4 regions of the Novosphingobium kaempferiae genome follow, and region 1 is predicted to be linked to each of the others. Evidence: riboswitches for the same ligand, from Rfam matches in the RefSeq annotation. Region 1 holds a riboswitch; each other region holds the start of a gene.
The links. A riboswitch is a leader RNA that binds a small molecule or an ion and turns the genes downstream of it on or off. The one in region 1 is predicted to bind cobalamin.

Region 1 (7,129 bases):
CGCGTCGGCCACCGGCACTGGATCGTCGGGCTGGCCGCAATCCTCACCGATCAGCCTTGCTGCGGTGCGCAGGAATGACAGCGCATTGGCGCTGCCGCCCTGCCGCAGATAATCGCGCAAGTGCTCGGCCGTCTCGGCGGGGAGGGTGGAGGCGACCGTCAGTGTCGGGTCGTCCTCGCGCCCGTCGGCAATGGCGGCGAAGGCGATGCCGCGCTCGCGGGCGATCAGCGCGATCTCGTCGATGCCGTAGGGCCAGTAGCTCTTGCCGCCGAGCAGCACCACGCAGACGAACCGGGCGTGGGCGATGACCTTCTCGACATAGAGATCGACCGAATAGGGATGCCGCAGTTGCAACAGGTTGGCCAGCCGCACGCTTGGGCCGCCCTCCGGCAGTTGCGCCGCCGCCTTGGCGAAGCAGGCAAGTTCACTGTCCGCCACCGTCAGGATCACGATGTCGCCCGGCGGCTGGTCGAGGTCGATCGCCTCCTCGCCGTTGGAGATCGTGCCCGGGGTAGCGGATAGCAGGTGCATCAGAGCGCGCCCCTTTGCTCGTCATTGCGAGTGGCGAAGCCGCGAAGCAATCCAGCGGGGCGCAAACCGCTTTGGATTGCTTCGCTATGCTCGCAATGACGAAGCGTGGGGTGCATGGCCAGGTTTACGCCGGAACCGAAGCCAGGACGCCCGCCAGCGCGGCTTCGATGGCAGCGCGGTCGAGGCCCTTCTGGCCGATCACCACCAGCTGCGTGCGGCGCGGTTCCTCCGCCTTCCATGCGCGGTCGAAGAAGTGCTGGATGCGCGGGCCGACGGCCTGCACGACGAGGCGGCTGGGCTTGCCCGCCAGCGCGACCATGCCCTTCACGCGCAGCACGTCATGCGCGGCGATCTGGTCTTTCAGCCCCGCCAGCAGCGCGTCGAGGTTGGCCACTTCGCTGCCGTTCAGGATGAAGGTGTCGAAGTCATCATGATCGTGATCGTCGTCGAGGCCGTCGATGTGCGACTTGCGGCTGTCGAGGTCGTCCTCCGCCGCCGCGACGATGCCGAGCAGCGCGGCGATGTCCACCGCGCCGTGGTCCGCGCGCACGATCTTGACGCCGGAGCGGGTCTCGGCGGCGACGGTCTTCTCGACTTGCGCGAGCACATCCGCATCGACGAGGTCGGTCTTGTTGAGCACGACCATGTCGGCGCAGCCGAGCTGTTCCTCGAACAGCTCCTCCAGCGGGCTGTCGTGGTCGAGGTTGGGATCGGCGGCGCGAGCGGCGGCGAGCGCTTCCTCGTCCGTGGCGAAGCGACCGGCGGCGACGGCATCGGCGTCGATCAGCGCGACAACGCCGTCCACCGTCGCGCGGGTGCGGATGTCGGGCCACTGGAACGCCTTGACCAGCGGCTTGGGCAGGGCGAGGCCGGAGGTCTCGATGATGATGTGGTCGGGCGGCGTTTCGCGATCGAGCAGCTTCTGCATGGTCGGCAGGAAGTCGTCGGCGACGGTGCAGCAGATGCAGCCGTTGGCCAGTTCGAGGATATCGTCCTCGGGGCAGGCTTCGTCGTTGCAGCCCTTCACCAGTTCGCCGTCGACGCCGACGTCGCCGAACTCGTTGATGACGAGCGCGAGGCGGCGGCCCTTGGCGTTCTGCAGAAGGTGGCGGATCAGCGTGGTCTTGCCGGCGCCGAGGAAGCCGGTGATGACGGTGGTGGGTACTTTGCTCAAGGCTCTTCTCCCGCGCCGGCGACGTGTCGCGGCGGGGCGTACCGTCGGGCAGACGACGGCGCGGGCAGGGGCGACGGACAGGCGCGAAGACGCCCGACGACCATGCTCGCTGCGGCCCCGAAGCCGCATGCGTGTCGTCGCTCAGACGGTGAACCGTGCCCCGGCCATCCCCTGGACCAAAGCAAGAGCGACCAGACGCAGGCAGGTCTCCTGGCTCGCGGGTCAACGCATCGATGCACGGCCTTCCCGAAGCCTCGCATGTCGCAGCGTCCGGCCTCAGTGGCTGCTTCCCCGCGGAGTGTGGGGGAAGCGATGTGCATCGCGCTCACCGCTTACAGTTGCAGGGACAGCTGCGGATTCGAACGGCGAACCGTTCCCACCGCCTTCCCTTTTAAGCCCCTTGCGGGGCACCGGCGCGATCTTCGTCCGGGCTCGCGCCCGGTCTTCACGGCGGATACCGGGGCGTAGGGGGACGCGCAAGTGCCCTGTTGCGGCAACCCTTCGCGCCTGCGAACATTGCACCGTCAAGCTTTTGAAGGAGATGCCGTTTTGCCTGCCCGCCGTTCCGTTGCCCCGGTTATTGCTCTGGCGATAGCGTCCAGCTTCTCGGTTCCCGCCAGCGCCGATCCGATGCTGGCCGACTTCTCCTATGGCCGCCCGGTGCAGCGCTTCGGCTTCACCAGCCAGAACGAGACGCTGGAGATGGCCTATCTCGACGTGATGCCGACTGCGAAGGCGAACGGGCGCACGGCGGTGCTGCTGCATGGCAAGAACTTCTGCGCGGTTACCTGGGATACGACGATCAAGGCGCTGACCGGCGCGGGATACCGCGTGATCGCGCCCGATCAGGTTGGCTTCTGCAAGTCCAGCAAGCCGGATCGCTACCAGTACGGGCTGCACACGCTGGCGGCGAACACGCATGAACTGCTCACCCGGCTGAAGGTCGAGAAGCCGGTGATCGTCGGCCACTCGATGGGTGGGATGCTGGCGATGCGCTATGCGCTGCAGTATCCGGGGGACGTGTCGAAGCTGGTGCTGGTCAACCCGCTGGGGCTTGAGGACTGGCGCGCCAAGGGCGTGCCCAACACCACGGTGGACAGGCTCTATGCGGGAGAACTGAGGACCACCCGAGAGAGCATCAAGGCCTACCAGCAGAGTACTTACTATGCCGGACAATGGCGCAGCGACTACGACCGCTGGGTCGATATGCTCGCGTCGATGTATGCTGGCCAGGACGGCGCCATCGTGGCGTGGAACCAGGCGCTGACCTCGGACATGGTGTTCAACCAGCCGGTGATCCACGAGATCGGGCGCATCGCCGTGCCGACCGTGCTGATGATCGGCGAGAAGGACAACACCGCGCTCGGCAAGAACCGCGCCGACCCGGTGCTGCGCGCGATCCTCGGCAATTATCCCAAGCTGGCGCGCGAGGCGGCGGCGCGCATTCCGGGATCGAAGCTGATCGCCTACCCGGAATACGGCCATAGCCCCCAGGTACAGGCGCCCCAGCGCTTCCATGCGGACTTGCTGAAAGCGCTGGAGTAAGCTGGCGCGCTTACCGCGCCGGCAGGATCCTCGCCTGGCATTCGCCGAAGCCGATGGTCGCACGGCCAGGGGCGGATGCGGTGGCGGTGATGACGATCTCGTCGCCGTCCTCAAGGAACGTGCGCGTCTCGCCGCTCGGCAGGGACAGCGGCGACTTTCCGCCTTCGGACAACTCCATCAGGCTGCCGTAGCCTTCGCGCACGGGCGCTGAAATCGTGCCGGTGCCGAGCAGGTCGCCGGTGTTGAGGTTGCAGCCGTTCGAGGCATGATGCGCGACCATCTGGTTGACGGTCCAGTACATGTTCGTCGCCGGTCCGGTGCTGAGACGATGTGGCGGCAGGCCCGCATCGCGCATGGCCTGCGTCGAGAGCCAGACTTCCAGTGTCACGCCCAGCGCGCCATGGGCCCGGTCGTCCGCGTCCGAGAGGTAGGGGAGGGGCTGCGGGTCGCCCTCCGGACGTTCCGGCTGTGCGACACGGAACGGGGCCAGCGCCTCGGGCGTCACCACCCAGGGCGAGATCGTCGAGTGGAAGTTCTTGGACAGGAACGGTCCGAGCGGCTGGTACTCCCAGCCCTGCACATCGCGCGCGGACCAGTCGTTGAGGAGGCAGAATCCCGCGATATGCTGCGCAGCATCGGCGATGGGCACGGGGGAACCCAACTCGTTGCCGGTGCCGATCCAGACGCCCATTTCCAGCTCGTAGTCCAGTCGCGCGGTGGGTGCGAAGACCGGCGCGTCCGCCTCGGGCGGCTTGCGCTGGCCGCGTGGGCGCACGACCGGGACGCCCGACGGACGGATCGAGGACGAGCGGCCGTGGTAGCCGATCGGCACATGCTTGTAGTTGGGCAGCAGCGGATTGTCGGGGCGGAACTGGCGGCCGATGTTGTTGGCGTGATGGATGCCGACATAGAAGTCGGTGTAGTCGCCGATGCGCGTCGGCAGGTGCAGTTCGCAGGCCTGTGCGACGTGCAGCATCGGCTCGATTTCGCCGCGGCGGTTGTCGTCGTGGAGCAGGTCCGACAGGACGCGGCGCAGTGCGGCGCGCCGCTGCGGCGCGATCGCCATCAGCCGTGCCAGCGTATCGTCTCGACAGGCGTCGGCAAGATCGTCGGGCACCAGCCCGGCGTCCGCCAGCGCGGCAAGGTCGAGGATGCGGTCGCCGATCGCGACGCCGATCCGGGGAGACCGGCCTGCGGGAGAGAACAGGCCGAAGGGCAGGTTCTGGATGGGGAAATCGCGGTGCCCGTTGGCGCTCTCGACCCAGCTGGTGCGGGCAGGATCATGCGTTTCGTCGAGAATCCACCAGGTCATCATTTATCGTCCTTTCCCAACCGCTTCGCGGCATGGGCTCACTAGAGCGTATGCGGGACGATTTGAAGTCGTAGACTGGCGGGGCGTCAGTCCTGCTGCGGCTGAGGCACGTCGAGCCGCGCGACAAGCCCGCCGTCCGGCGCGGCGGCGAAGGAAAGCTGGCCGTCGAAGCGCGCCATGAGCCGGTGCGCGGTCGGGATGCCGAGGCCGAAACCCTTGGTATCGCGTGCGCGTGCCGCGTCGAGGCGGAAGAACGGGTCGAGGATCGCCTCGAAATAATCCGACGGGATACCCGGCCCGGAATCGGCGATCTCGATCCGCCAGTGCCCTTCGTGCCGGAGCACCGAGATGCGGGCCTCGCCGCCGAACTGGATGGCGTTCTCAACCAGCGCGGCGAGCGCCAGCGCCAGCGGTTCGCGAAAGGTGCGGACGGGGGCGGGGCCTTGGGTAACCACGCGGGCGCGCTCGGCGTAAGGGTAGAGCACCTCACGTACAGTCTCGTCGAGGTCGAGTTCCTCGGGCTCCGCCTCCAGATGCTGCGCGCGCAGGAAGCGCTGGAGCGAGGCGAGCAGCGCCTCCATCTCGTCCACGCTGGCAAGGATCACGCCGCCGAGTTCGGCGTCGTCGATCAGTTCGGCAGCGACCTTCTGGCGCGACAGCGGCGTGCGCAGGTCATGGCTGATCGCCTCGAAAGACTTGGCCTGATCCTGCAGCAGGCGGGCGATGCGTTCCTGCATGAGGTTCATCGAGTGCGCCAGCTTGCGCAGATCCGGCGTGCCACCTTCGCGGATGGTCACCTGTCGCCCCCGCCCGATTGCGTCGGCGGCGTCGCTCATGCGGCGCAGCGGGCGGGTGAGGACGTGCAGCGCGACGAGGCCGATGGCCATGAACGCCACCGTCGTCGCCAGCGTCAGCACGGTGGCGCGCAGGGCGACCGGCCACATTGCGTTGATGTCCCGCGAACGGAAGTTGAGCCAGTGCCCGTCGCTCAGCCGGATCGCGCCGACGAGATCGCATTTCCCGCCCGGAGGCCCCTGCATGGCGAGCCGCAGCGCCCGCCCGCCTAGCGAGGGCTCCCACTCGATGATGCGTCGTTCGATGCGGACGAGGGTCTTGTCGGTTGTCGGCGTGGCGACGCTCGGCGCATTGCCAACGGCGGCGGCGAGGTGTCGCGTGGTCATGATCGGCGCGGTCAGGCGCGGATCGGCGGCATGGATGCGGTCGCTGACGACGAGCAGTTCGGCGATGCGGCGCGCGTGATCCTCGTTCAGCGTCTGCCGGTCGATCGACTGGTAGAAGACGAGGCTCGCAGCCAGTTGCAGCACGCCGAGCAGCATGAAGACGAGTGCGACATAGACCGCGAAACGCGGTGCGAAGGGACGGGCCACCTTTAACCTCTCCTGCAGCGCACCGGCTCGGCCGCACGGGCCACTGCGCCTTTTGCCAATTGGCTCACACCCCTGCGGGCTCCGCGTCAACCGCAGGGTGCGTTCAGCAACGATTTGATACGTAATTGCGCGCGGGTGCAATGGCCCACCGCCGGGGCGTTGGCCTTGACAATGCGGGGCGCGGTCTGGAACTCGCAGGAGAAGACCGTTCAAGCGCAGCCGGAGAGCCATGCCGATCATCGTCGACAAGCAGGAACGCCGCGCGCTCGTGCTGTCGGTGGCGTTCGATCTGGTCGCCGACCGGGGCATCGACGCGCTGACCTTCCGCGAGATCGCGGCGGCGACCGCGTGCAGCACTTCGATCGTCTCGCACTATTTCCGCAACAAGAACGAGCTGCTCTTCGGCGTCTACCAGCTCGCCAACGAGCGTGCGCGGGAGCGGCTGGAAGCGGCGTTCGAGGCGGGACTGCTGCTGATCGACTGCTTCGGCGAGATCCTGCCGATATCGGAAGCGTCCAAGGCCAACTGGCGCGTGTGGATCGCGTTCTGGGGCCGCGCGCACCTTGAGCCGGAGTACCTTGAGGAACGCCGCAGCGCCGCCGGGCACAGTCTCGAACTCTACCGGCAGATGCTGATCCGGCGCGGAGGACAGGGCGACATGCTGTTCACCGCGCGACGCCTGATCGCCTCTGTCGCGGGGATCGCGCTCGAAGCCTGCTTCGCGCCGGATGACTGGACGCCTGCACGCATGAATGCGGTGCTTGCTGCGGAACTCGCCGATCTGGGCTTTGCCGCCGAGGCCTGAGCGCCACCTGTTTAATCTGACAGGCATTGCACGAAAACCATCGCGCTACTCTCCACCCCACAGCGCCGAGTCCCTCGAGGGACCAAGGGCGCGACATGGGAGAGACGCGCAATGATCCGCCACGTCGTAATGCTCAAGTTCAAGAAGGACGCCGATCCCGCCAAGATCGACCTGTTCATCGAGGAAGTGAAGAAGCTCTCGCACCTCAATCGCGAGGTGCGCGACTACAGCCACGGCAAGGTCGTGCATACGCGCTTCCACTCGGGCGACTTCGACTTCGCCAACTGCTGCGACATCGACAGCTACGAGGCGATGGAGCGCTACATGTCGCACTGGTCGCACCTGCGGATGACGCCGTTCCTGCCCGACATCCT
Region 2 (7,129 bases), 2.3 Mb from region 1:
GCCGTGTAGATGTCGGGGGATCACCACCGACCCAACTGAGATAGCGACGAGCGCCTCGTTGATCGACTGAGCGCGGCGGCGCGGACCGGCTAATCCGGCGCCACGGACGACCTGCGAAAACGCATCGTGCCTTCCGGTCGATGCAGGGTCAGCCCGTCCGTCGAAATGTCCGCGACCACTCCGGTCAGGTCGGCAACCCCGAAATCGTTGGGGATCAGGTCGAACGTCGCGACGGTCCCTGCCCGCGCATCGAGAGGCAATCGTTCGGAGCGCAGCCGATAGCCTGGCATCGCGAAGGTCACGAAACGCGGGACACGCGTTTCGTCCGCAGGAAGCTGCCACGCGCTGCCATTTGTGTAATCCTGCAAGGACTCCCCGCTGTCGAAATCGATCCGGAAATCGACGCCCGGCACGTCGGCACCGTTCGGAGCCACAACTCTGAACGCAAAGGGCTCGCCCGGAGCGACGTCGACGCGCCCGGCTGTTATCGTCGGCGCAACGGGGCGCGGGTCGCTAGTCAGTTCGATGTGGCCGCCAGCCTGCACCCAGCGCCCTTTCGCCCGTTCATCAAGCGAGCCGACCGTCAGACCATATTCGAACGTTCCGTCTTCGTTGAGCCGGATACCCGCCACCAGCTCCATTTCGGAATGCACGTATTCACCCGCCGGCGACATTGCCTCGGATTGCGCAGGCACCGATGCTGAGGGTGAGGACTGCGCGACGGCGGACTGCAAGGGTGAAAGCGCAAGCAAAAGCGCGGCGCTGCAACGCCCGATTTTTACCGATCTGACTGCCAAAACCCATCGCTCCTGTCAGTTCTCACCGGACCTTAGCCGGCACCGGACTATTTGCTTCGTTGAATTTGTTCTGAAATCCTGTTCGCGTACTGGTCTTTTCAATCCGGCTTCGACACTATGCGAAGACGAAGGGGGAAGTCGATGCGTAAGAGGTACTCTGGCTGGGCGGCCTTGCTCGCGTCTGTTTCCGTCTCGCTGGCGGCACAGGAAGCTCCCCTCCCCACGACGCCGAATACACAGGGCGACCTGTCGATCACCATCTACAACAGCGACGTGGCACTGGTGCAGGACATACGCACGCTGAACCTCGGCAACGGGCGCGTGCGGCAGGACTTTCCGGACGTCAGCGCCCAGATTCGCCCTGCGACGGTTTCGCTCACTCGCAGGGCGGCCAGCAGGTCGTGTTGACCTCCAAGGCGATCGACGGCACCAAGGTTTCGGCGACCGCGCTCGACGTGACGACGGCCGCGCTCGCCGCGACCACGCTCACTAACGTCGACGCCGCGCTGACCGACGTGAACGCTACCCGCGCCTCGCTCGGCGCCGGCCAGAACCGCCTCGAATCGGCGATCAACACCCTGACCAACACGGTCACCAACCTGTCGGACGCCCGCAGCCGCATCGAGGACGCGGACTATTCGTCCGAGACCACGCAGATGGCCAAGGCGCAGATCCTCTCGCAGGCCTCCACCGCCATGCTCGCTCAGGCCAACCAGAGCCAGCAGAACGTCCTCTCGCTGCTGCGCTAAGAGACTGAGCCGGACAGCAGCATAGAGCCTCCCGTCCCCCGGAAGGCCCGGAAAGCCCGGCGGCTACCCATGGCCGCCGGGCTTTTTGCATTCCTCCCCCACCGGGGGAGGGGGACCATGCGAAGCATGGTGGAGGGGCACCATCGGGATCGCGTGCGCTCCAAGGACAGCACCTTCTCGGGCGCGCGCCGCAAGGTCGGGTGATCCGCCGCGTGCCCATCCACCACCCCGTCCCGGGGAGGAGCTACCCCTCGCTGCGCACTTCGACCGCATCGAGCCCGCCCCAGCGCCAGATTGCCCAACTCACCAGCCAGCACACCACGAACAGCCCGATGATGAGGAAGCCGAGCGTGTTGAAATGCTCGGACAGTGCGCTAGCGCCGGACCAGACGCCGCCTTCCAGTCCGAACTTCTCGGACAGCAGCGCCGCCGTCTGGATCGATCCGATCACCAGCGCCACCATGGCCGAGATCGCGGTAATGACGATGTTGTAGTAGAGCTTGCGCAGCGGCTTCACGAAGGCCCATTCGTAGGCGCCCAGCATGATGACGCCGTCGGCGGTGTCGACCAGCGCCATGCCTACCGCGAACAGCACCGGGAACACCAAGACCGCTCCCAGCGAGATGCCGTCCGCTGCATGCGCGCCCGACAGGCCGAGGATGGCGACTTCGGTGGCGGTGTCGAATCCCAGCCCGAACAGGAAGCCGAGCGGGGCCATGTGCCATGCATGGTGCACCAGCCGGAAGACGGGGCGCAGGATGCGTGCGATGAGGCCGCGCCCCGCAAGCAGCATGTCGAGGTCTTCCTCCACATACGTCCCGCCGCGCCGCACCTGCTGGAAGCGCTGCCAGACACCGCGCAGGATCGCGAGGTTCATGATGGCGATGACGAAGAGGAACGTCGCGGATATCACCGTCGCGATCACCCCGCCCGAGCGGCCGAACGCCTCGAAATCGTCGAGCGTGCTGGCGGCGAGCGCGATGGTGGTTGCCGCGATCAGGACGATGGCGGAGTGGCCCACCGCGAACCACAGCCCCACGGTGATCGGGCGCTGGCCCTCCTGCATGAGCTTGCGCGTGACGTTGTCGATCGCGGCGATGTGATCGGCGTCGACCGCGTGGCGCAGGCCGAGGCTCCAGGCGAGCAGCGCGGTGCCGAGCATCACCGGGTTGGCGTGGAACAGGCTGAAGGCCCAGCCCCATGCCAGCAGGTTGGCCGCGACGAGCGCGGCGAAGAGCACGCCGATGCGGCTCTTCAGGGAAGCAGCGCCGCGTGTCGGCGCGGGCGAAGAATATCGGGAAGCCAAGTGTCATATCCCCGTCGGCGTCAGCGATCCTGACGGGGAGCCTGCCGCGCCCGGGAACCCCTTGCGCGACTCGGCGGATTGATGCCGGACGGACGCCGGTCAGCGCCCGGCATCGCCTGCCGGTGCGGCCCCCGCCGCACATGCGTCGCTCAGACGGAGTGTTCCGTGCCTTGGCCAACCCCTGGGCCACGGCAAGAGCGACCAGACGCCGGCAGGTCTCCTGGCTCATGGGTCATCGCTTGATGCATGGCCTTCCCGGGCCTCGCATGTCGCAGCGTCCGGCCCAGTGGCTGCCGGCGTCCCCCTTCGGTCGCCGGCCTATGCATCGCGCTCGCCACTTACAGTTGCAGGGACAGCCCCGGATTCGAGGGGGAACCCCTCTCACCGCGTTCCCTATTAAGCCCCTTGCGGGACACCGGCGCGATCTGTCGCCAGGGCTCCGAACGGAACCCTGACGGAGGCGTTCGTAGGCCGGGGAACGCGCGGCGGCAAGAGGGGCTATTCGGCGATGTTCATCGCATAGGTGCGCCGGGCGAAGCGCCAGCGACCTTCGTGGCGGACCAGTTCGTCGTCATAGCGGGCGGCGAACTTCATCACCTTGCCCTCGATCCGCGCGATCTCGCGGACGTGGCAGCGCGCGCTCGCGGTGTCGCCCGCGACGTGGATGGCACCGGGCATGGCGAAGAAGACCATCGCGTCCATCGTCGTGAACAGGTCGTCCCATGTCCGCGACAGGGCTTCATGGCCCCGCACTTCGGCATGGATGGTGGTCCAGATGGCGTCGGGCGTCCAGCAATCGAGCCACTGCGCCTTGTCGATGCGCGATGCGGCGTCGGCGTAAGTTTCCATCAGTTCGCGGATGGCGGCGCGGTCCTCCGTCGGGCCGGAGAAGGCGGTCATGCGGGGAACTCGCCGATGGTGAGGGTGTAGTCGCGGCGGGCGAACTTCCATTCTCCGTCGATGCGCACCAGCGCATCCTCGTAGCGGCCGCAAAGCTTGAACACCGCGCCTTCATGCGTCTGCACGACTTCGCGGGCATAGCTGCGCACGGCAGCGGCATGGCCCGCGATCTCAATCGAGCCGATCTCGGCAAGGAAGGCGACCGCGCTCCAGTCCTTCCACAACCCGTCCCACGTTTCCGCCAGCGCGGCGTGGCCCTCGGCATCGAACAGGTGGCTGGTCCAGCGGCCCTCAGGCGCGAAGGTGGAGAGCCACAGCGCCCGGTCCCCGCGCCAGCTGGCGTCGGCGTAAGTGCCGTACAACTCGCGGATGGCGAGGCGGTCCTCGACCGGGCCGGTGAATGGCATGGCGTGCTCTCTCCCCTTTTGGCGGGGAGGGTGGGGTGGGCTGCGGGATCAGGCAAGCAAGGGGGGATCGCCGGGGCGCATTCTTGTTCGTCGTCCCGGGCGCGATCCGGGACCGCTGGCTGTGAACAGCCGACCTGCCGTTGTTCCGCCGGGGGCTTCGACAAGCTCAGCCTGAGCGGGAGCACCCACTTTCGTCATTGCGAGCGTAGCGAAGCAATCCAGCAGTAGCGCGTAACGCTGGATTGTTTCGCTACGCTCGCAATGACGGAAATCTCTATTTTCCGCTCAGGCTGAGCTTGTCGAAGCCCCATCGGCGAGGCACCGCCTAAAGACGGCCAGCGGTCCCGATCTGCGCCGGGATGACGGCATTCTGCCCTCCACTCCCGTCGCCTCTGCGGAGGCAGGGGCCCATCAGGTCTTTCGCCACGACGCCTTGCTCACCGTGAGGCAGCAAGGCTGGGATGGGCCGCTGCCTGCGCAGGGGCGACGGGGTGTTTTGGGAGGAGAGCGCCCCCCTCAATCCATCAGCGTGATCGAAATCCGCCGGTTCCGCGGGTCATGCGGATCGCCGGGGATGAGCAGTTCGCGGTCCGCCACGCCCTCGATGCGGCGGAAGCGGTCTTCGGCGATGCCGTCGCGCATCAGGGCCTGACGGGTCGCCTCGGCGCGGCCGGCGGAAAGCGACCAGTTGTTGCCCACGGTGCCCGGTCGGTAGGGCAGCGCGTCGGTATGGCCGCGCACGGTCAGGCCGCCGTTGGAATCCTCCAGCGCCTGCCCCAGCGCTTCGAGAAGGTCGCTCGCCTCGCCGGTCAGCACCGTGGTGCCCATGCGGAACATCGAGAAATTGGCGTCGTCCACCAGGTCGATGCGGATGCCCTCGGTGGTGTCGACCATGCGCACCTGCCGGGCCAGCTTGCGCAGGCGTTCGGTAGAGGCGAGCTTCCTTTCCACCGCCGCGCGGGTGCGCTTGGCGCCTTCCTTGGGGCCGCCGGTGGCATCGCGCGGCACGGTGATCGCCTTGTTGCCGCTGCCGCCGGGATGCGGCAGCTTGTCCTGCGCGGTCAGCGACGTGCCGCCGAGCAGGCCGGTGCCGGATCCCGACCCGGACTTGAGGTTCTTGACCAGCGTGGGCGAGAAGTAGTCGGCGATGCCCTTCCTCTGCTTCTCGGTCGTGGCGCCGAGGATCCACAGCAGCAGGAAGAACGCCATCATCGCGGTCACGAAGTCCGCATAGGCGACCTTCCACGCGCCTCCGTGGTGACCGCCCGCGACGACGGTCACTTTCTTGACGATGATCGGCCGGACCGGCTCTTCGGGCTTCTTCGCCATAGGCTACTTGCCGCGCATCGCGTCGAGCAGGTCGGACAGGCTGGGCCGGAACGCATGACCGAGGCCCGAGCGTGCGCTTTCGACCACCAGCGGTTGCGGCCAGCCGTGGAGGCTGGCGATGATGACCTGCTTCACCGCGTGGAAGATCTGCTCGTCGGCTTCCAGCACCTGCTTGAGACGGCCCGCCATCGGCGCGACGATGCCGTAGGCCAGCAGCACGCCCATGAACGTGCCGACGAGGGCAGAGCCGATCATCTCGCCCAGGATCGAAGGCGGCTTGTCGATCGAGCCCATCGTCTTCACCACGCCCAGCACGGCGGCGACGATGCCCAGCGCGGGCAGCGCGTCGGCCAGCCCCTGCAGCGCGTGCTGCGCCTCGTGCTCCTCATGAAAGTGGGTCTTGAGGCCGTTGTCGATCACGTCCTCCACCGCGTGGACTTCCAGCGTGCCGGAGGAGACGACGATCAGCGTCAGCGTATCGGCGATGACGTGGATCAGCGCGTCGTTGGCGAGGAGGCGGGGAAATTCGGCGAAAATGGCGGAAGATTTCGGGTCGGAAACGTGGCTTTCCAGCGCCACCGGGCCTTCGGTGCGCAGCATCTTCATCAGTCGCGCGGTCAGGATGATGGCGTCGATGTGGTCCTGCTTGTTGTGCTTCGGCCCCTTGAAGACCTTCACCGCGCCGCCGCCGATGCCCTTGAGTTCGTGCATGGAATTGCCCGTCACCACCGCGCCGATGGCGGCGCCGCCGATGATCAGCATCTCGTGCGGAATCGCGTGCATCACCGGGCCGAGCGCGCCGCCGGTGATGGCGAAGCCGCCGAAGACCATCACCAGCAGGATGACGACGCCGATGATTGCGAACATGAAGGACTCCGGGAACCTGGATCGGGATGGTCACACCATCGTGGGGGGCTTCGACAAGCTCAGCCTGAGCGGATTTGGAGGTATCTCTCCTTGCGACTCCGATCCCTTCGCACCCTCATCGCAGCTGATCGAACAGGGACAGGCTGGCGACGCGGCCGAAGCTGGCCTGGCTGGCGTCGAGCACGGTCAGCGTCTCCTGCAGGCGCAGGATCGTGGTGGCGAGGTCGGTGCCGCCAAGGTCCGCTTGCTCGGTCGAGCGCAGTTCCGACAGGTCGGTGCGGCGGTCGCCGGTTAGGTCGATCCAGTTGAGGCGGCTGCCGATAACGGTCTGCGCGGTGGTGAGGGTATCGACGCTGGTCTGGAGCCCCGCCAGCGCGTCCGAGGCCACCGAAGCGCCGCCGCCTGCCTTCAGCGCATCGGACAGCGCCTTGATCGTCGCCATCACGTCGGTCGCGTTGCCGTTCGCGTCGGTGAAGGAGAGCACCTGCGGCCCGGTCATCGACCGGGCGACGCTCTGCCCTTCGCCCAGCGGCAGGTCTTCGGCCTGCGCGGTGCCGATGTAGACGGCGTTCCCGGCGGCATCGAGGCGATAGGCGTCGCCCGTCGCCTCGCCCCCGAACAGCGCATGGCCGTTGGAATCGCGCGCGTTGGACAGCGCCAGCAGGTTGGTGTGGATCTGCTCCAGCTCCGCCGCGATCGACTGGCGCTGTTCGCCGGTGAGGGTGGAGGAGGCGGCCTGCGTCGCCAGTTCCTTGGCGCGGATCACGGCGTCGG
Region 3 (7,129 bases), 2.4 Mb from region 1:
GCGATTGCGCGGCTTCGCGCTGATAGGCCTTGGTGTCGCCACCGTTGAGCATGGCGACGCCTGCGGGAATGTAGGCGTAATAGATCAGGACGAGCCCGGTATAGGCCATCATGACGTGGAACGGCAGCGGCAGCACCGAGAACACGTTGTGGGCGTCCATCCATGCCCGCTGGCGCGAACCGCTGGGGCGGAACACGAAGAAGTCCCGGAATATCCGCTTGTGGATGATGACCCCGCTGATCGAGGCCACGAGCATGGCGAGCCCAGCCGCACCGACGATCAGGAAACCGAGCTGGCTTGCCTTGCGGTCTATCCCCAGCGTGTAGTGATAGCGCATGAAGAAGAACCCGGCGTCCATGTCGCGCGGGATGCGTGCGCCGGTCTGCGGATCCAGCCGGTGCGTGGTCGCCTTGCCCTTCTGGTCGGTCCAGACGAGACGCAATACCGGTTCGCGCGGGGTCGGGATGACGATCCGCCATTGCCGCGCTTCCGGGGCAATCCGGGTAAGGTAGTCGCGCCCGATCCGTACCGCACGCTCCCGGCCGATGGCGACGGGAGAGCGCAGTTCGGGCGTCGTCCAGAGGTTCATCTCGGTGTAGAACACCGCGAGCGAGCCGGTCAGCAGCACGCCGAACAGCACCCACCCGAACAGCAGTCCGCACCAGGTATGCAGCCAGCCCATCGACTGGCGCAGCGTATCCTTCATCGGCTCGATCCCAGCAGCAGGCAGAGCGGCAGGGCCGTCCCCGTTAGCAGTTCCACCCAGACGCGCAGGGCGCTGCGCAGCGCGAAGGCTCGCAGCGCCACCACCACGAACAGGATGAAGGCGAGGCAGGTGGCGAGGATGTTGGCATCGACGCCGTCGATCGGCATGGCCATCGGCAGCAGCCGTACCGCCGCGCCGATCCATGCATAACACAGCGCATAGGCGCCGATGCTCGCCGCCAGCAGGCGAGGGACGATCTCGCGCCAGCCCGGTTCCCGCCTCGCCGCCATCGTCAGAACCGCTGCTCGAACGTCACCGCGACGCTGCGCGGTTCGCCCAGCACCCACTGCGAGGTGGAGTAGCTGTTCTGCACGTAGATCTTGTCGAACACGTTGCGCAGGTTGAGCGTGCCGCTGGTCTTGTCGCCGAAGTCGTAGCGGGCGGATGCATCGACCAGCGTGTACGCCGGAATGCGCCGCGTGTTCGCCGCGTCCGAATAGCGCTCGCCGACGTAGCGAAGCCCGGCGTCGAGGTGCAGCGGCTCTACGGGGCGCCATGACAGCCACAGGTTCGCCGCCTTCTCGGCGACGCCGATGGGCATGTTGCCGTCGCGGCTGACGAGCGTGGTGCCGACGAGTTCGGTAAAGTCGTCGTACTGCGCGTTGAGGATCGTGCCGTTGGCGAGGATGCTGAAGGTCTTCGTCACCGCCAGCCCGAACGAGGCTTCGACGCCGTAGGACGACTGCTGGCCGACCTGCACCGAAATCGTGGGGTCGTTCGCTGAGCGGGTGAGGATCTTCTTCTTGACGATGCGGTAGCCCGACAGCGTGAACTCGCCGCGCCCGTCGAGGAAGGTCGCCTTGAGCCCGGCCTCCCATTGCCGTCCGGTCGACACGTCGAAGCTGGTCTGCGCGAGCGTGGCGGTGAGGAGGGCGGTGACGGGATCGGCGGCGGCGGAGTACTGCGCATAGAGTGAGATGTTGTCGGCCGGGTTGTAGACCAGCCCCGCGCGCCAGCTCGTGCTGGGATAATGCGCGGTATAGTCCGCAGTCGGGTCGAGCGCGTCGTGCCGTTCGGTCTTCGGGCGGTCGTAGCGCAGGCCCGTCACCAGCGAGAGGCGGTCGGAGAACGACAGGCGGCTCTCCCCGAACAACGCCCATTGCTCGACATCGGTCTTGTACTTGTACCGGGTGCCGAACGTACCGTCGAGGAACGTGCCCGGCGTGTAGTCGTAGGGGTCGACGAGGTCGAAGCGGCTGTTGGGCGAACTGTCGGTGCGCAGCAGCGAGCCGGTGTTGTACTCGCCGCCAAGGCTCAGGCGGTGCTCCAGTCCGAACAGGGTATGGTCGAACACCGCGTTGAAGCGGTCGCCCCACTGCTTGGTCTTGTAGAAGATTTCGAGGTAGCTCGACCGCCGGATCTGGTCGCCGGACCAGGCGTAGCCCTCCGCATTGCGCCAGTGCTTGAAGCCGGTGAGGTAGTAGGCGACGTTGGTGATGGTCACGCCCTCGGCGGGTGTCCATTCGGCCTTCGCCTGCGTCCAGGCATCGTCGAAGCGCAGAGAGCGGTCGGCGACGTTGTAGTTTTGCTTGCGGATATCGCGGACCAGCTTTCCGTCGCGCAGCGGCGTGCCGTACCAGATCGTCGGGTCGAGGTCGGCCCGGTCGTGGGTCAGCGTCAGTACGAGGTCGTCGCTGGCCTGGTAGCGCAGTGCCGCCGACAGCGCGAGGCTGCGCGAACGGCCGCGCTCCATCCACCCGTCCGAGCGATTGTGGCTGAGATCGACGCGGTAGGAGAGCCGGTCCCCGATCGGCCCGCCAATGCCGCCTGCCGCGGCGTAAGTGTCGAAGGAGCCGCCGCTGAGGCGCACTTCGCCCTCGAACTCTTCGGTGTTGGGCTTCTTGCGCACGACGTTGATCGCGCCGCCGATGCCGCCTTCGCCGTAGAGCACGGAGGCCGCGCCGCGCAGTACCTCGATACGCTCCGCCATCCACGGGTCGGCGGGGAAGGTCTGCGTCGTGGTCGTGTAGACGCGCATCCCGTCATAGAGCTGCATCACCGAGGTGTAGCCGGTGAACCCGCGCGAACTCAGCGAGTAACCGAAGGCCGAGCTGTTGTTGATGAGGCCGGGCGCGCGTGCGGCGGCGGCAACGACGGTGCGGTCGCCGAGGCTGCGGATCATCTCCTTGGTGATGACGTCGACGCTGGCGGGTGTCTGCATCGGCGTCAGGCCGAGGCGGCTGGAGGCGTCGGCCTGCTGGCCGAGTTGCAGGACGCCGGCCTTGCGTGCGGTGACGACGATGTTCTCGGCGCTGTCCGGCGCGCCTTCATCGGCGGCTTCCTGCGCCTGGGCCGAAGTCGCCGCCATGGCCAGCGCGCAGCACGAAGCGCCCGCACGGATCACGGACGAAAGGAAAGTTCTCGTATTCATGAATGATACCCCCGTTGCGTTTCCCAGTCGAACGGACAGGTTCCCGCGTGAGGGCGATCCCCGCGCGAGTGCAGCGGCGGAATCCGGGCGCGAACGAGCGACCGGCGAAACCCGCCGTTGCGGCCTGGCCGCAAGTTCGTCGCTCAGACGGAGTACACCGTGCCGCGGCCATCCCCTGGACCAAGGCAAGAGCGACCGGACGCTGGCAGGTCTCCTGGCTCGCGGGTCATCGCTCGATGCACGGCCTTCCCAGGCCTCGCAGGAGTTAGCGTCCGGCCCAGTGGCTGCGGCAGGGCACCTTGGCCTGCCGCGATATGCATCGCGCTCACCGCTTACAGTTGCAGGGACAGCCTCGGCTTCGAGGGATGATCCCTCTCACCGCGTTCCCTTTTAAGCTCCTTTCGGAGCACCGGCGCGATCGATGTTGCGATTGGACTCATGTCCGTTCGCAACATCGCGTGCGTTACGTCGCGCGGGGACGTCGTGCAAGCGGATAAAAGGGGGAGGGTGGCCACGCCGGGCCGGGCATCGGCATGGCGTAACGGACCATCGCCCCCGTGCAGGCAGGGGCGATGGATTTTGGGACAAGCGCCGGGATCAGAACCCGAGGTCTTCGATCCCGCCATCGAAGTTGCCGCCCAGCTTGTTGTTGGCGGCGGCCAGCTTCTCGGCCGGAACGCCTGCCAGGTAGCCGTCGATGATGCGCTGGTAGTTGCTGATGAGCCCCTCGACGCGGCTCGACAGGCGCATGAACTCGAACCCGCTGGCGTGCAGGCCCTTCTGCTGGATCGGGATGTTCGAATAGTCCTGCCGCGGGATCGGCGGGAATTCCGCGCTGTCGAACGGGAGCACGATGGGCTCCATGACCGGCTCGGGCTCCTGCCCCTCGGGGAAGAAGGTCAGCGACCAGATTTCGAAGAAGCAGCTTTCCGGGCCGAGCGGGCGGATGCGGTAGGCCGACATCGAGCTGAAGTAGGGCAGCAGGAAGTAGTGCGGGAAAAGGAACTCCACCGCGTTGACCGGGTCCGACTGCGCGACCGAGATGAGGTCCGGGATGGGCTCGCCGCGCTCCTTCAGCTGGGCGCTGACCTGATGCATGACCATGCCCAGCCACATCATCATGGCCTGCCCCTTGTCCTCCGGCAGTCCCTGCGTCGCGTGCTGGAGCGACTTCGCGATCTCCACTTCCTTCTCGTGGAGCATGCCCGCCATGCCTTCGCTGAGCAGTTCCATGTTTTTGATCTGCGCGGCTATGTTCTCCTCGATGGTCAGCGCCGGATCGGCGAGCATCGGGTGGCGGTCCGGGTTTTCCGCCATCGCGTACATCGAATCGTACATGGTCGGCACCGCATGCTGGAGCTGCGGGTGCGTCTGCATGACGTGGTAGCCCTCCATGAAGGCTTCCATCGCGATCTTCCAGTTCGCCGGGAGTACCGTGCCGTAGCACCATTCCGCCTTCAGCTTGTGGAGGTTGTGCGCCTCCAGCCGCTCGGCGACGGGGCCGAGGCTCTCGCGCACCGAGGGGGCATCATGGTCATGGTTGATCCACACGCAGCCGCCGTAGACTTCGGCGCGGCAGGGGATGAGGTTGATGTCGTCCTCGTCCATCTGGCGTTCGGAGAACAGGTACTTGCCGTAGACCAGCGTGTTCTCGCCATCCATGTTCCAGCGCCAGCCGTGGAACGGGCAGACGAAGCCGGACTTCGCGCAGTTGCCGTGCGCGGTCGGGTGCGAGGAGCCGAGCGGCGATCCGCCCGCGAAGGGCACGCCGCGGTGGCGGCAGGCGTTGTGGAATGCCTTCACCCCGGTCTTCGTGCGCACGATGATGACCGACTTGCCGACGTTCTCGTACTCGATCCAGTCGCCGACCTCGGGAATCTGCTCCTCGCGGCAGGCCATCTGCCAGACGTGGGGCCACAGGTGGTCCAGCTCCGCCTGATAGAATTCCGCGTCGTAGTAGCGCTTTACCGGGATGCGTTCGGGATCGTCGATCGGGAACGGCACCGGGCGCAGGCCGCCGTCTGCTGATTTGAGCACTTCCCAATACCTCTCGCTTGTTACTCTCGTTCGTGTTGAACCAGTGTACAGGGCGAGGTGGGAGAGGCAATCGCTGCGGGGCTGCCGGTGATCGCAGGCGCGGTAATTGGGGTTGATCGGGAGGGCACATGTTCCTCCCCGAGCTTGCTCGGGGAGGGGGACCGCCGCGAAGCGGTGGTGGAGGGGGAGAGTTCAGGAAATTCCCCCTCCGTCAGTCACTACGTGACTGCCACCTCCCCGAGACAAGCTCGGGGAGGAATTATCAAGCCGGCTTCACGAAGCTGTCGAGCACGCGCTTGTTGCCGGCCTGCTCGAACTCGATCTCCAGCTTGTTGCCTTCCTGCGCGATCACCGCGCCGTAGCCGAACTTCTCGTGGAAGACGCGCGCGCCCACGGCGATGTCGGTGCGTGGCTTGGCGGCGAAGCTGGCGGCGCTGCGGGTGCTTTCGACCACGCGCTTTGGCGTGGCGTCGTATTCCTTAGCCGCCGCGCGCTGCCAGCCCGGGCCGCGCGTGATGGTGCGGGCTGGCTGCATGCGGGCGACGTCGGCGAAGGGATCGGTATGCTCCGACCACTGCGCGCGCCACAGCGAGGCGCCGCCGGACAGCGTGGTCTCGCTGTCGACATGCTCCTCGGGCAGTTCGGCGATGAAGCGCGAGGGGATGGAACTGGTCCACTGGCCGTAGATGCGCCGGTTGGCGGCGTGCAGGATCGTGCACTTGCGCCGCGCCCGCGTGATCGCGACGTAGGCGAGGCGGCGCTCTTCCTCCAGGCTGGCGAGCCCGCCTTCGCCGAGCGCGCGCTGCGAGGGGAACACGCCTTCCTCCCAGCCGGGCAGGAACACGTTGTCGAATTCCAGCCCCTTGGCGGCGTGCATGGTCATGATCGTGACCTTCTCCTCGTCCGCCGCATTCTCGTTGTCCATGACGAGGCTGACGTGTTCGAGGAAGTCGCCGAGGCTGTCGTATTCCTCCATGGCGCGGGCGAGTTCGGCGATATTTTCCAGCCGTCCGTTGGCCTCGGCGGTCTTCTCCGCCTGCAGCGCGTCGGTGTAGCCGCATTCGTCCATGACGGTGCGCAGCAGGTCGGCGGGGCCTTCGGTGGCCGACAGGTCGCGCCAGCGCGCGAAGTCGCGCATCAGGGCGAGGAAGGTGTTGCGCGCGCGGGCGGGAAGTTCGTCGGTATCGGCGATCTCGATCGCGGCGTTCGACAGCGGGATGCCGCGATTGCGCGCCAGCCGGTGCAGCGCCTCCAGCGCCTTGGCGCCGAGGCCGCGCTTGGGGGCGTTGTAGATGCGTTCGAACGCGAGGTCGTCGGCGGGCTGGGCGATGACGCGCAGGTACGCCAGCGCATCGCGGATCTCGGCGCGTTCGTAGAAGCGGAAGCCGCCGACGATGCGGTACTTCATGCCGATCGAGATGAACCGATCCTCGAACTCGCGAGTCTGGTACTGCGCGCGTACGAGGATGGCGATCTGGTCGAGCGGGGCGCCTTCGCGTTCGAGCCGTTCGATCTCGTCGCCGACGCGGCGGGCTTCCTCCGGCCCGTCCCAGACGCCGATGACGCGCACCTTGTCGCCCGCATGGCGCTCGGTCCACAGGGTCTTGCCGAGGCGCTGCGTGTTCTCGTCGATCAGGCCCGATGCGGCGGCGAGGATCTGCGGCGTGGAGCGGTAGTTCTGCTCCAGCTTGATGACCTTGGCGCCGGGGAAGTCCTTCTCGAAGCGCAGGATGTTCGCCACTTCCGCGCCGCGCCAGGAATAGATCGACTGGTCGTCGTCACCGACCACGCAGATGTTCTGGCGACCCTGCGCGATCAGGCGCAGCCACAGGTACTGGACCTGATTGGTGTCCTGATATTCGTCCACCATGACATACTTGAAGCGGTTCTGGTACTGCTCCAGCACGTCGCGGTGGGTGCGCAGGATGTTGAGCATGTGGAGCAGCAGGTCGCCG
Region 4 (7,129 bases), 2.2 Mb from region 1:
GGCGGCGGGAACACCGATGCGGTCGGCTTTCGCGTCATGGATGCGAGCGGACGCAGCGACTGGCTGGCCTGGCAGGGCGCAAGCTACTTCCGCTCATCGGGTGGACGCGACCAATATGGCCTCTCCGCGCGCGCCATCGCCATCGACACAGGGCTCGCCAAGGGGGAGGAATTCCCCGACTTCACGCATTTCTGGATCGAGCAGGTCGGCGCCGACGCCGTGCGCATCCACGCGCTGCTGGACGGACCCAGCGTTGCGGGTGCCTATGCCTTCGATTGCCGCAAGACTTCGGGTGGCGTGACGCAGGACGTCACCGCAGCGCTGTTCCTGCGCAAGGACGTGGCGCAACTGGGTTTCGCCGCTGCCTCCAGCATGTTCTGGTACGATCAGGCCAGCCCGCCACGCGCCCGCAACGACTGGCGGCCGGAGATCCACGATTCCGATGGCCTCGCCATCTGGTCCGGCAATGGGGAGCGGGTCTGGCGTCCACTGGAGAACCCCAGGGTCGCCCGCCTCAATTCTCTGCGCGCGGATTCGCCCAAGGGCTTCGGCCTGCTCCAGCGCGACCAGACTTTCGATCATTATCAGGACGACGGCGTGTTCTACGACCGCCGCCCCTCGCTCTGGGTGGAGCCCAAGGGTGACTGGGGACCGGGCTCGGTCGGGCTCTACGAGATGCCGACGAACGCCGAGACGCTCGACAACATCGCGCTGTTCTGGCGCAGCGATCGTCTCGCCAAGGCTGGGCAGCGCCGCGATATCGCCTATCGGCTGACCTGGACTTCGAATGATCCGACCACAAACAGCACCTCCCGCTGCGTCGATAGTTTCGAAGGGCCGGGCGGCGCGCCCGGCTCGCCGCCGCTCGACGGCGTGCGCAAGTTCGTGTTCGACTTCGCCGGGCCGGCGCTCGCAGGACTGGGGCGGGACAGTGGCGTGACGCCGGACACCGACCTACCTAAAGGGGCGATAGTGTCCGCCGTCGCCTATCCGGTGGCGCGCTCGGAAGGCCGGTGGCGGGCGATGATCGACGTACGCTCCGCCGCTGTTGCACAGGCGCAATTCAGACTTTTCCTAAAGCGCGGCAACTCCGCGCTCAGTGAGACCGTTATCAAGGCCATCGAAACATGAGTGCGACGCCCATGAACCATTCGCCGATGCTTCCGGCCGAATCGCCGATGGCGATGCCGATCCAGAACCTGTGGGGCAATCCGCCCGGCGCACGCGAGGTTCTGACCGCGCCGCACGGCATGCTGGTGAAGCGCCTGCTGCTGCTGGCCCTGACGGCGGTGATCGGTCTTGCGGCGTCGAGCACGGTGCGCATGGAACTGTCGCGTGATGGGCTCGACTGGGTCGAAGTGGCGCTGCTGGTGTTCTTCGTGCCGCTGTTCTGCTGGATCTCGTTCGGTTTTGTGACCGCGACGATGGGCTTCCTCAAACTCATAACCGGCGAACATCCGGGCTTCACCGCACTCCCCAGCCCGGCCTCCAGCCTGCGCCACAAGACCGCCGTGCTGATGCCGGTCTACAACGAGGGCGTCGAGGAAGTCTTCGCCCGCGTGCGCGCCATGGCCTACTCCATCGCCGAAGCGGGCGGCGCAGCGTGGATCGACTTCTTCGTCCTCAGCGACTCCAACCCCTTCCACGGCAAGCGCGAGGAAGCGGCCTGGCGCGAACTCGCCGATCATGCACCGATCAAGATCTACTACCGCCGCCGCGAGAAGAACATCGCCCGCAAGCCCGGCAACATCGCCGAGTGGGTGAAGCGCTTCGGCGGCGCCTACGAGAACATGCTGATCCTCGACGCGGACTCGATGATGAGCGGCGAGACGATCGTCGGCATGGCCTCGATCATGGAAGAGCGCCCCTCGATCGGCCTGCTCCAGACGGTGCCGATGATCACCAATGCCCGCACGCTGTTCCAGCGCTGGATGCAGTTCGCGAGCGAGGCCTACGGCCCCATCGCCAGCGCCGGGCTGCTGTGGTGGTCGGGCTCCGAAGCCAACTTCTGGGGCCACAACGCCATCGTGCGCACGCGCGCCTTCGCCGAAGCCTGCGGCCTGCCCGAACTCCCCGGCAAGGCCCCGTTCGGCGGCCATATCCTGAGCCACGACATGCTCGAATCCGCCCTGCTGCGCCGTCGTGGCTGGGCCGTTCACATGGTCATGATCGGCGGTTCGTATGAGGAATTCCCGCCCACGGTGGTCGACATGGCCATCCGCGACCGGCGCTGGATGCAGGGCAACCTGCAGCACCTCCAACTGCTCGGCGCGTCGGGCCTGCACTGGGCCAGCCGCCTGCACCTGCTGATCGGTGCCTCGGCCTACCTCACCTCGCCAGGCTGGCTGCTGCTCATCCTGACCATGATCGGTCAGGTCGCGACGCAGGGCACCGGCGGGTTTGTCACCCTCGCCCCGCCGAGCGTGCTGGCGCTGACGGTGATGCTGCTGTTCGGCCCCAAGATCATGGGCCTGATCTGGATGCTTGCGGACCGCGAACGCCGCGCCAGCTTCGGCGGCACTACCGCCGTTCTCCGCTCGGTCGCGCTGGAGACGGTGCTCGCCATGCTGCTCGCGCCGATCACCATGGTGACGCAGACCAAGGCGCTGCTGGGCCTGTTGCTCGGCATCTCGGCGGGCTGGAACACGCAGACCCGCGACGCTCGCCGCATCACCGTGCGCGAAGTCCTGCCCGACCTGCGCGAGCACCTGCTGCTCGGCGCGGCGCTGGCGGCAACGGCTTTCCTCGATGTGACGACCGCCATCTGGCTCTCGCCGATCATCGTCGGCCTGTTCCTCTCGCCATGGCTCATCAGCTTGTCGTCGAGCGAGAATCTCGGCCAGAAGGCCGGGGCCGCGAAGTTCTTCCGCGTACCGGAACCCGGCATCGTCGAGGCTGGCCCCACCGGCCCGCGCGAGGAGCCCGAAGTCCTCGCCGCCAAGGGTCAATCGCTGGTCGAGGCCTGACCGAACAATTGCGCCACGGCGAGCGGCGCGGAGGGGAAGTAGCCGTGCATGTAGCTCGCCGTGAGCGAGCCCACGCGATAGAGCGCTTCCCCCTCGCGCCCGTCCGGAGTCCGGGCTCTTAGGTCGGCGGAAAGCGCCGTTTCCAGCCGCGAATAGTGGAAGGTGTGGCCACGCAGGGTGCCGCCCGGCAGGTCGATCTCCTGCATGCCCAGCGCGGCAAACCGGGGCTGCATTGTCGCATCACCGGGCAAAATTCCCAGCATTTGCGCGCTTCTCCCTTGGCGGTCAGTCAGGTAAGCGCAGGTATAGAGCATCCCCCCGCACTCGGCGAGAATCGCCTTGCCCTGCGCGTGATGCGCACGGATCGCCGCCAGCATCGGCGTGTTGGCCGCCAGCCGGTCGAGGTGCAGTTCGGGATAGCCGCCCGGCAGCCATAGCGCATCACATTCGGGTAGTTCGGCGTCGTACAGGGGCGAGAAGAACGCGAGGCTCGCGCCCGCCCGTTCCAGCCATTCGAGGTTGGCGCGGTAGATGAAGGCGAACGCCTCATCCCGCGCGATGGCGATGCGTCGCCCCGATAGATCAGCGCCGATTTCCGCCGTTCCCGGCGCAAAATCGACCGGCGTTGGCAAGTGCAGCACGGTATCCGGCAACAGCGCGGCGGCACGGTCCAGCCGCTCGTCGAGGTTAGCCACTTCCGACGCCTGCACCAGACCGAGGTGTCGCTCGGGCAGCGTCACCCCCGCCTCGCGCGGCAGATGGCCCAGCCATTTCACCGTGGACGGCACGCCCGCCTCCAGCAGTTCCGCATGCCGCGCGGAGCCGACGCGGTTGGCGATGACGGCATGGAGATCGACGCCTTCCCGGTACGTCGCAAGGCCATGGACCAGCGCGCCGAAAGTCTGCGCCATGGCCGAACCGTCCACCACCGCCAGCACCGGAAGCGCGAATTTCCGCGCCAGATCGGCCGCGCTGGGGGTGCCGTCATATAGGCCCATCGCCCCTTCGACGAGGATCAGGTCGGCCTCCAGTGCGGCTTCATGGAGCAGCGCGCGGCACTGCGCCTCGCCGCACATGAACAGGTCGAGCTGGTGGACCGGAGCGCCGCTGGCGACTTCGAGCACCATCGGATCGAGGAAATCCGGGCCGCACTTGAACACCCTGACCCGGCGTCCGGCGTTGCGGTGGCGGCGGGCGAGGGCGGCCGTCACCAGCGTCTTGCCTTGCCCCGAGGATGGCGCGGTGACGAGGAGGGCGGGACAGGATGCTGTGGCGATATCGGTCATTTCCCGCGCGGACCTATGGTTTCCGGCAGGTCGGCGCAAGCTTTGGGCTCTTGCAAGGGGCATCACCGCACGATAGTTGCCCCCTCGCGACAGGTTCCCCGCGAGGGGATCAAAAGGGAACGCGGGTGTAATGCCCGGGCTGCCCCTGCAACTGTAAGCGGAAGAGCCGTTCGCCACATGCCATTGGGGGTGCAAACCCCTGAGAAGGCGGCGAAAACCGGTGTTGACCCGTGAGCCAGGAGACCTGCCCGTCGCAGTCGTTCTTCGACCGGACAGGGTGTGCCGGGCGAACGGGGGAAGCCATTCCTCGCGCAACGACAGCCATCGCTCCGGCGGCCCGACGGGCATGCGGGAGGCGTCGCGCTGTCCGTCTGCGCCCGCCCACCCCTCGCATTCCGACAGGCCGACGGAGCACCGCCGTCCGCATGAAGGAATGCAAGTGAAACAGTATCTTACCTCTACCGCAGCCACCCTCGCGCTGCTCTTTTCGGCCAATCCGGCCCAAGCACTGAACGGCACCGAGGCCGCACCGAACGTCCCTGAAGGCGCACCGGAGGCCACCGACAACATCCTCGTCAGTGCGCTGCGCACCCCGGTCGCGGTGGAGCGCGTTTCCGCCACCGTCACCGTGCTCGACGAGTCCGCGATCGTCGCCCTGCAGCCGATCGCGCTCACCGATGCGCTGCTGCGCACCCCCGGCGTCTCGATGTCGCGCAACGGTGGCTACGGCACCACGACCTCGCTGCGCATCCGCGGCGCGGACTCGGGCGAGACCGTCATGGTGATCGACGGCATGCGCCTGTCGGACCCGTCCGCGACGGCAGGCGGTTACGGCTTCTCCAACCTCCTGCTCGACGATGTGGACCGCATCGAGATCCTGGGCGGGCCGCAGTCGATCCTGTGGGGCAGCGACGCGACCGGCGGCGTCGTCAACGTGCGCACCCGCCGCCCGACCGCGCCGCTCGAAGGCAGCTTCGCAGTGGAGGCGGGCACGCACGACACCATCTCCGCCCGCGCCGGGGTGGGCGGCTCGTCCGACCTCATCGACTGGCGCCTGTCCGCCTCGCGCTTCACCACCGACGGCATCTCGGCCCGGTCGAACGGAACCGAGGATGACGGTTTCCAGCGCAGCGCCGCCAGCGGCACCGTGACCCTGCGCGTCGCCCCCGGCGTCAGCGTCGATCTGCGTGGCTACTGGGCCGATGCGACCAACGATTTCGACGGCACTTCGGGCGACACCCTCGCCTACGGCAAGACGAAGGAGTGGTCGGGCTACGCGGGCGTCAACTTCGCGCTGCTGGACGGCAGGCTGGTGAACCGCATCGCCGTGCTCCAGAACGAGACCGACCGCGAGAACTACGACCCCACCCGCTCGATCCGCCAGATCACCTTCGACGCGCACGGCCGCCTGCGCCGCTACGAGTACCAGGGCACGCTGACGCTGAACGACGCGGTGCAGGCCGTGTTCGGGGCCGAGCGCGAGGAGCAGCGGATGACCACCGCATCCCCCGCCAACAACGCCGCCCCTTATGCGCTGAAGCCCTATGCGGTGGACATGGACAGCCTCTACGCCGAACTGCGCGTGACGCCGCTGCGTGGCCTCACCCTCGACGGCGGGGCGCGCTACGATCACCAGTCGCGCTTCGGCGGGCAGACGGTGTGGAGCGCGGGCGCGGCCTATACCCCGAACGAGGGCGCGACCGTGCTGCGCGCCAGCTACGACGAGGGCTTCAAGGCGCCCTCGCTCTACCAGATGTACTCGATCTACGGCACCGCCGGGCTCGCCCCGCAGAAGGCCAAGGGTTGGGAACTGGGCGCCGAGCAGAACTTCGGCAAGGCGCTGCGCTTGTCCGCCACCTGGTTCGAGCGCGATACCGACAACCTGATCGACTTCGCCTATTGCCCCACCAGAGGCACGCTGCCCGCCGAGTGCTACATCCCCGGCACCACCACCAGCCGCTTCGGCTATTATGCCAACGTCAAGGCGGCGACCGCGCGCGGCCTCGAACTCGCCGGATCGGCGCGCCTCGGCGTCCTCTTCGCCGAGGGCAACTACAGCTGGACCAAGGCCGAGGACCGCACCGAAGGCGCCGCCACCTACGGCCGCCAGCTCCAGCGGGTGCCGCGCCACATGGCCAATGCCGAAGCGGGCGTCGATCTGCCGCAAGGGCTTCGCGCCAGCGTCGCCGCGCGCTACTCGGGCAGGACGTTCAACGCCGCCACCGGCACCGCAACCTTGCCCGACTACTGGCTGATCGACCTGCGCGCCCAGATGCGCATCAAGGAGAACCTCATGCTGCAAGGCCGCGTCGAGAACCTGACCGACAAGGACTACGAGACGGCGGCGGGTTATTCCGCGCTGGGTCGCACCGTCTACGTCGGCGTGCGCAGCCGGTTCTGATGCAAGGGGTGTCCTTCCCCGCCGTTCATCATGACCGGCGCCCAGCGGCCATGGATTGCCGCGGCCCTGCGGGCCTCGCAATGACGAGCTTGGAGGCGGACACCTCCCGTCCCAAACCCCCGTCGCCCCTGCGAAGGCAGGGGCCCATCGCCCTTCTCGCCGCGACACCTTGCTCACCGCGAGGCGGCAAGCCCGGATGGATCCCTGCCTTCGCAGGGATGACGGGCAGTAGGGACAGGGCACCTCGTCATTGCGAGCGCAGCGAAGCAATCCACGGCGCACATCGCGGCACAAAGCAGGCCCGAACGGAGATCCCACCATGCTGACCCCCGTCACCCCCGGCCCCTCGGTGGTCGTGTGCAACACCTGCCGCCTCAGCGCCGACGAGCGCGAGGACGGCGAGGGCCAGCGCGGCGGCGCGCTGCTCGAAGCGGCGATGCGCGCGGTGCAGGATGCCGACCCGACGCTTCGGGGCG

Region 2: another riboswitch for cobalamin. It lies ahead of LO787_RS25940 (HoxN/HupN/NixA family nickel/cobalt transporter); the one in region 1 lies ahead of cobW (cobalamin biosynthesis protein CobW).
Region 3: another riboswitch for cobalamin. It lies ahead of LO787_RS00640 (TonB-dependent receptor); the one in region 1 lies ahead of cobW (cobalamin biosynthesis protein CobW).
Region 4: another riboswitch for cobalamin. It lies ahead of LO787_RS25675 (TonB-dependent receptor plug domain-containing protein); the one in region 1 lies ahead of cobW (cobalamin biosynthesis protein CobW).

Annotation. Positions count from the first base shown of each region.
Region 1 covers NZ_CP089301.1:3,377,884-3,385,012, forward strand. The annotation lists gene cobN (cobaltochelatase subunit CobN) at 1-531, opposite strand, end outside; gene cobW (cobalamin biosynthesis protein CobW) at 656-1,705, opposite strand; cobalamin riboswitch at 1,889-2,135, opposite strand; gene LO787_RS15350 (alpha/beta fold hydrolase) at 2,255-3,250, shown strand; gene fahA (fumarylacetoacetase) at 3,261-4,562, opposite strand; gene LO787_RS15360 (sensor histidine kinase) at 4,649-5,950, opposite strand; gene LO787_RS15365 (TetR/AcrR family transcriptional regulator) at 6,180-6,755, shown strand; gene LO787_RS15370 (Dabb family protein) at 6,867-7,129, shown strand, end outside.
Region 2 covers NZ_CP089301.1:5,671,129-5,678,257, forward strand. The annotation lists gene LO787_RS25920 (LysR family transcriptional regulator) at 1-9, shown strand, start outside; gene LO787_RS25925 (hypothetical protein) at 90-797, opposite strand; gene LO787_RS25930 (hypothetical protein) at 939-1,205, shown strand; gene LO787_RS25935 (flagellin) at 1,199-1,546, shown strand; gene LO787_RS25940 (HoxN/HupN/NixA family nickel/cobalt transporter) at 1,791-2,852, opposite strand; cobalamin riboswitch at 3,046-3,287, opposite strand; gene LO787_RS25945 (nuclear transport factor 2 family protein) at 3,351-3,752, opposite strand; gene LO787_RS25950 (nuclear transport factor 2 family protein) at 3,749-4,159, opposite strand; gene LO787_RS25955 (flagellar motor protein MotB) at 4,676-5,488, opposite strand; gene motA (flagellar motor stator protein MotA) at 5,492-6,355, opposite strand; gene LO787_RS25965 (flagellin N-terminal helical domain-containing protein) at 6,471-7,129, opposite strand, start outside.
Region 3 covers NZ_CP089301.1:123,500-130,628, reverse strand. The annotation lists gene LO787_RS00650 (PepSY-associated TM helix domain-containing protein) at 1-706, opposite strand, end outside; gene LO787_RS00645 (hypothetical protein) at 703-996, opposite strand; gene LO787_RS00640 (TonB-dependent receptor) at 999-3,137, opposite strand; cobalamin riboswitch at 3,325-3,564, opposite strand; gene LO787_RS00635 (aromatic ring-hydroxylating oxygenase subunit alpha) at 3,735-5,174, opposite strand; gene LO787_RS00630 (ATP-dependent helicase) at 5,437-7,129, opposite strand, start outside.
Region 4 covers NZ_CP089301.1:5,616,961-5,624,089, forward strand. The annotation lists gene LO787_RS25660 (OpgD/OpgG family glucan biosynthesis protein) at 1-1,131, shown strand, start outside; gene mdoH (glucans biosynthesis glucosyltransferase MdoH) at 1,128-2,966, shown strand; gene LO787_RS25670 (cobyrinic acid a,c-diamide synthase CobB) at 2,945-4,252, opposite strand; cobalamin riboswitch at 4,327-4,518, shown strand; gene LO787_RS25675 (TonB-dependent receptor plug domain-containing protein) at 4,686-6,653, shown strand; gene LO787_RS25680 (DUF1636 domain-containing protein) at 6,973-7,129, shown strand, end outside.